Regions from separate parts of the Virgibacillus sp. JSM 102003 genome, predicted to be linked through region 2. Evidence: predicted binding sites of a transcription regulator. Region 2 holds the regulator's gene; each other region holds the start of a gene.
The links. Region 2 encodes CtsR, which represses protease genes until heat stress. Its sites were predicted from a motif close to ATGGTCAATAAAGGTCAAACA; they were not measured.
Positions count from the first base shown of each region.

Region 1: the regulator CtsR is predicted to act here: its motif matches at 1,383-1,403, upstream of clpP (ATP-dependent Clp endopeptidase proteolytic subunit ClpP).
Region 3: the regulator CtsR is predicted to act here: its motif matches at 903-923, upstream of ACE1TG_RS18720 (ATP-dependent Clp protease ATP-binding subunit).

Region 1 is NZ_JBHFQH010000005.1:234,561-236,837, forward strand. Features, by position in the region: gene whiA (DNA-binding protein WhiA) at 1-145, shown strand, start outside; gene ACE1TG_RS07870 (HPr family phosphocarrier protein) at 298-552, shown strand; gene clpP (ATP-dependent Clp endopeptidase proteolytic subunit ClpP) at 724-1,317, opposite strand; gene ACE1TG_RS07880 (response regulator) at 1,477-2,088, opposite strand; gene ACE1TG_RS07885 (sensor histidine kinase) at 2,063-2,277, opposite strand, start outside.
Region 2 is NZ_JBHFQH010000026.1:31,291-33,567, forward strand. Features, by position in the region: gene mcsB (protein-arginine kinase McsB) at 1-242, opposite strand, end outside; gene mcsA (protein-arginine kinase activator protein McsA) at 239-775, opposite strand; gene ACE1TG_RS19285 (CtsR family transcriptional regulator) at 790-1,257, opposite strand; gene ACE1TG_RS19290 (MgtC/SapB family protein) at 1,693-2,277, opposite strand, start outside.
Region 3 is NZ_JBHFQH010000024.1:9,979-12,255, reverse strand. Features, by position in the region: gene ACE1TG_RS18720 (ATP-dependent Clp protease ATP-binding subunit) at 1-858, opposite strand, end outside; gene ACE1TG_RS18715 (LCP family protein) at 1,635-2,277, shown strand, end outside.

The DNA.
Region 1 (2,277 bases), on a different contig from region 2:
TGTTCAGCATCAGGATATTTCTTTGAAAGAACTGGGCGAACAGGTTTCAAGTGGAAAAATTTCGAAATCCGGTGTGAATCACCGATTAAAAAAAATTGATGAATTCGCTGAAAAAATTCAACACGATGGGACGGCTTCAGAATGAGTGAATAAGTTACAGAACTATTCGCAGTATGATATACTTATTACTCAAATAATTACGTTAAGATATTGGCAGCTAGATAAAGAGAAATTTATCATGCTGCTGCCTTTTTTATAACATTTTGAAAACGATTTCAGTTAAGGAGGATGAGGATTTTGGTTGAGAAATCGGTAAAAGTTGAGCTTGATTCAGGTTTGCAAGCAAGACCAGCTGCTCAATTCGTACAGGAGGCAAATCGCTATTCAGCACATTTATTTCTTGAAAAGAATGGCAAGCGGGTTAACGCAAAAAGTATTATGGGATTAATGAGTTTAGCTATTACTTGTGGTGAAACTATTAAATTACTTGCAGAAGGTGCAGATGAAGAGATTGCTTTAACTCATTTAACAGCTTTTGTTTCAAAAACATAGAGTAAGTGGATTTTTATTATTTATTGCTAATAAAAAGAGGTTATTCCAATTCTTGGAATAACCTCTTTGTCGGCAGATAAGATAGTATAACTACTTTCCTGCTCCATAAGTTCAACAAAAGCTTACACCATTATAGGATTGGCGATAAGTTTTGTTTTCTAATATCACAATTTACTTCTTATCTGTGTTTCTTTCCAAAATCTTGTCAATCAGGCCGTATTCCACAGATTTTTCAGCTGACATGAAATTATCACGATCTGTATCACGTTCTACAACTTCAAGTGACTGACCTGTACGTTCTGAAAGAATCTGGTTCATTTTTCGCTTCATTTCTACAATTCGTTTTGCGTGAATTTCGATATCTGTTGCTTGCCCCTGTGTTCCACCTAAAGGCTGGTGAATCATTACTTCACTATTTGGAAGTGCATAACGTTTGCCTTTTTCTCCAGCTGCTAGCAGGAATGCTCCCATTGAAGCGGCCATACCAGTGCAAATTGTTGATACATTAGGTTTAATGAACTGCATTGTATCATAAATTGCCATACCGGCAGTGATAGATCCGCCTGGTGAATTAATGTATAGTGAGATATCCTTATCCGGATCCTCTGCTTCTAAGAAAAGTAATTGTGCAACAATTGAGTTTGCAACATTGTCATCAATCCCACTGCCAAGCATAATAATGCGGTCTTTTAATAGACGTGAATAAATATCATATGCGCGTTCTCCACGGTTTGTCTGTTCAATAACTGTTGGTATTAAATTCATGTGAAAATCCTCCTTATTTCATCTCGTATTCATCCATAAATACTGGATATTTTTATCATAACTAATAGGTCAAAAAAGGTCAAACAAAAACATCCGCAAGTTATGTAATAAAATCTCTTTCCCCATCTTTCCCTTTACCATAGAATATAAACGTCCCGACTAAACAAGTTTATACTTATTTGTGGGGCGACCTTGTTTACCGTATTGTGAAATAGTTTCAACTTCGCCTTTGCTTTCCAAATAATTTAAATAGCGGTGAACCGTCTGGTAGGCAATGGGTAATGATTGTTGAATTTCATTAATGGATGAAGGTGCGTCTTGCTGAATCAGAAAGCTTTTGATTGAATTTAGTGTAGATTGGCTGATTCCTTTTTCCACAAACACGTTTTCCTTATCGCCAATTAATTTTCCAACCTTTAAGTTGATTCGAATTCTGGAAATCAGATCTGGTGCTTTAATGGGTTTTAGTGCATAGTCAGTTGCCTCAGCATGTAAAAAAGTATTTGCTATTTCCTGTCGTTCATCAACAGTTAAAATAATTATCGGAATTCTGGTACTATGTTTCCGCAATTCTTTCGTTGTTTTAATGCCATCCCAATCAGGCATATGATAATCAAGTAAAACCAGGTCAGGCTCTATCGTCGTAAATAGTTCAACAGCCTGCTTTCCAGTAGACGCTTCTACTACTCCCCATCCAGCATACGCGCATATCTCTTTTAGTGTAAAGCGGATATCTTCATTGTCATCAACAATTAATATGGTAATGCTCATCGATTTCGTCACCTACTTTTAGTGTTGGCAGAATGATGTTCATTTGAGTATGGCTGCCTGGAATACTTTTGACCGTTACGGTGCCATTGTGATTTTCGACAACTCGTTTTACAAAAGAGAGACCGATTCCGGAAGAATTTTTTGTGCTGAAGCCGTCCAGCCAAATATCTTTTAAATGCTCATCTTTAA
Region 2 (2,277 bases):
TTTAATTCACTGAGTGGTATAAATTCGAAATTCTGATAATCCTGAAATGACTTCTGTTCATATTCATCTTGGATAAACTTACTGATACTTTGCAGATCCTTCTGGTTAGCTAATATTGGATAGGAGTAATCTGCAAAATTACGAGCCAATCTAATCCGGCTGCTTAAAACAATATCACTGTCAGGGCCATCTTCTCTCATCCATGGACTAATAGCTTCATTCATAAATTGTTGTAAGGTCATGTTTTATCACCTCGCATCTGTTTTTCCAATTCCTTAATTTCATCCCGGACCTTTGCAGCATCCTCGAAAGCCTCATTTTCAATTAGACGGTGCAGTTCTGCCTTATGTGACTCTATTTCCTTCTTCAAATGCAAATCTCCACCTTTACGGGTAGGGATTTTGCCATGATGCTTCGTATTTCCGCTATGCACACGACGAAGAATTGGGTCCAGACGTTCTGAAAAAGTCCGGTAGCATTCGGCACAGCCAAACTTACCGACACGTTTAAATTCAGAAAACGTCATTTTACATTGCGGGCACTGCAAATCTTCAGCCTGTTTATGTGATGAGCCTTTTGGACTGTCTATAGATGAAGAATCAAAGTTGAATAAACCGGATAATAAATTATGAAGAGAATACGCTTCTTCAGGATAGGACATATATCCTTTTTCTTTTGCACAGACTTCACAAACGTGTACTTCTGTTTTATTCCCATTTATAACTTGTGAAAAATGGAGGGTAGCTTGCCGTTTATGGCACTCTTGGCATTCCATTATTATCTCCCCCTTTATTTGTTTAAATATTTTAAAGTCGACAGCATCGAGGTTAATACACGGGCACGAACCTCATCGCGCAATGGCAATTGAAATGCCAGTGTATTTCTGCCAATTGCGCTTAAGATAATTTTGGCTTCACGCTCTGTAACAATTTCTTCTTCCAGCAACCTTTCCAGTATATCAAGTGCAGCCTGCTGTGTTACTTGGGGATTTATCATTTCTATAATATCATCAATTAATTCAGACTTGTCCTGATGCTGAATCCGGATAATCCGAATATAACCTCCACCACCACGCTTACTTTCAACTATATATCCTTTTTCCACAGTAAAGCGTGTATTAATCACGTAGTTAATTTGTGATGGGACACAATGAAATTGATCAGCAATCTCACTTCGCTTGATCTCAATCGCATCCTGCCTTGCAGCCTCCAGAATTTTCTTTAAATGTTGTTCAATTATATCTGAAATGTTGCTCATAGACTCTCCCCCACCTTCATCTTATGATTTACACTTATATGTCTTTCCTGCTCTTTTTAAAAATTATTGACTTTGACTAACTTTGACTATATTTTAATTATACTTTAAATTAATTCATATGCAAATACAATGTTCTATACTTATTTTAGACAACTTGAAGATAAATGAAACATTAGAAAACTCAGCTTATCGTAATGCCTTAATAAGATATGCCTTATATTGCACCTATGCAGTAAGAAAGGATTTATACTTTCTTAACTGCTTAGAAAACTTGGTGGTTTATTGCAAAAGAAAACCTTATGAAAGGATAATTCTATTTTATAGAATCCGAATATTCGGATTGCAAGCTATAAAAATGAGATTTTTCATTGCAGAAGGTATTTTTTCTTAATCGCTAAAAAAACCTTACGAAATTTTATCGCAAGGTTCTTAATCTTATTTTCGCTCGATTATATTTTTGACATGTTTTAGATTTGAAACTTCAGCGAACAATGATACCCGATCTAAATCAGGATCCCGATCAATCTTAATAAAGATATTACGAAGATCATTATCAACCCGTTCAATTTCAACTTGCTTAATCGATAAATTGTACGCTTCAAAGATTGATACAATATTATTAATTTTTAAATCAGGCAACGCAACAATTTCAATTAAGTAAGATGATCGACCTTTAGTAAATAGCTTTTCAAAATTGTTTAGAAATACTAAACTCAACAAAATAATTAGTGTTGTAAACAATGCTGGGGCATACATTCCAGCACCAACAACTAATCCCAATCCAGCAACTGCCCATATAGATGCTGCAGTAGTTAGCCCACGGATAGTCATTCCATTAACAATAATAGTCCCTGCTCCAAGAAAACCGATTCCGCTTATAACATAAGAAGGTATACGTGCAGGATCAAATCGAATATTATCGTATTCGCCAATAAATTCTTCAAAACCATATAGAGATAATAACATCATCAAACAGGAGCCAACTCCCACCAAAATATGGGTACGAAATCCTGCTGAGTG
Region 3 (2,277 bases), on a different contig from region 2:
GTATTGAACTTCATGAAAGCTTTCGTAACGAGATTTTATTCCGTTTAGAATTTGAATTGCCTCATCTGCTGAAGGCTCTTTCACGATGATTGGCTGGAAACGACGTTCTAGTGCCGCATCCTTCTCAATTTTACGATATTCCTTTAATGTTGTAGCACCTATCAATTGCATTTCGCCTCTGGCTAATGCAGGCTTCAGAATATTTCCTGCATCCATCTGCGAGCTTTCTGCAGTGCCAGCTCCTACTAGTAAGTGAATCTCATCAACAAATAAGATTACATTTTTACGTGATTGCAACTCTTGAACCAGTTGCTTCATCCGTTCTTCAAATTGGCCACGAACGCCCGTATTCGCTACAAGTGAAGCTACATCCAACAGATAAATTTCTTTGTTCATAAGCTTAGCTGATACCTTTCCCTCAGCAATTTTAAGGGCTAGTCCTTCAGCAATAGCTGTTTTACCTACGCCAGGTTCCCCTATTAAAACAGGATTGTTCTTATTTCGACGATTTAACGTTTCAACAACTCGCTTCACTTCGTTGTCACGGCCAATAACAGGGTCGATTAAGCCAGCACGTGCTGCATCTGTTACATTCTTTCCAAGCTGATCTAATAATCCATCGCCATTACCTGCTTGCTGCTGTGTTTTGGTTCCGGTATAGCTTTGACCATTCCCTTGGAAAAATTTATCCGCAAAACTATCTTGATTATTTTGAGCTGATCCATAACCACCGCTCATTAATTGACCTTGTATTTCCTGAAAACATTCATTACAAACGTGCATATGCATTTTCTCATTGTTGATTTGCATGGCTACATTAATTGATGCTGGGTGAATACCACATTGTTGACACTTCATATGTCACTCCTCCTTGTGATTTCCATTTATTATAAAAAGGTTTGACTTTGACTATATTTGACCTTTAACTTCATTATACTCTGACCAATTTTGACTTTCAAGTGTTTGAGATTATTTTTTTTTTAAAACTTGGCATTTCGCCTAAAGGGATTAGTTTGGTTAGCATTAGAAATCATATAATAATTAGCCCCTGTTGTTGAAGAACCCATTTTAGTGGAATGAGTATCCGGTTTACTATTTTGGCGGATCCTCATTCCGCTATTTGTTATTTTTACCTCAAATTTGGCTGATTTTCTACTAATAACGGAACGAGGATCCGACTCATCCTTCTGAGAGCATCTTTTCTGCTGTTTAGCGGAATGAGGATTCACTCCGACTGATTATCGGACTTTCATCCCAGATTTCAATACTTCATTACCTCATTGTATTAAACCAATAATATTGTTATATCAATAAAACATAATCACGAAACGTTATGCATTTCCTACTCCTAACAAATGTGTTTTCTCCCCTAAAACAAAACTCGTTACCTTTCGCCAAGCTTTTATATAAATAAGCCTTGGCGGAACTCATGAAATAGGAAAGCAGTTAACCTTCTTATCCGTCTAACAAATTTCTATCATTATTTGGGTTTATCCAATAACCAATACTTTTAAACCCTCAAACTGTTATTAATCCTTTAAATTACATATAATAATCTTTACAATAAATATTAGTGCACTTATGCAGTAAGAAATACTCTTTATATGCTGATGTTTAGAAGTGGAGGATTTATAGTGCAGGACTTAAGATTAGAACGCAGAAAACAGAAAAAATCAAAAAAGCGGAAGAAACGAGTACTCTATTCACTTCTCTTCCTTATATTAATTATTATTGGGGTTTGTGGTTACTTGTTTCTTCAAACCTACAATGCTGCTAATAATGCCTATAATGGATTAGATCGTCCTGGGGGGAAATCCGAACTGCGAAACGATAAAGTTACAATCGGGGAGGATCCTATTTCAATTTTGTTGATGGGTATTGAAAACTATTCTTCTGGCGGGAAAAACGGACGTGCCGATACGCAGATAGTTGTTACACTCAATCCAGACACGAACAAGATGACAATGACATCGATCCCAAGAGATACCAGAGTTGAATTACCAGCAGAAGCTGTGGGACAGGAAAATGCAGGATTTCATAAAATTAATTCGGCATATACTTATGCCTCCCTTTCCGGGTACGGCGCACCAAAATTAACGGTCGAAACAGTGGAAAATCTGCTTGATATACCAATTGATGAGTATGCTGCAGTCGACTTCGAAGGTTTTCGTGATATTGTTAATGCACTTGGCGGTGTAACAGTAGACATTAAAAAAGGTTTTTGGGAGAAAAATATCTATAATAATGATAAGAGAATTTATTTTACGGAAGGTACCA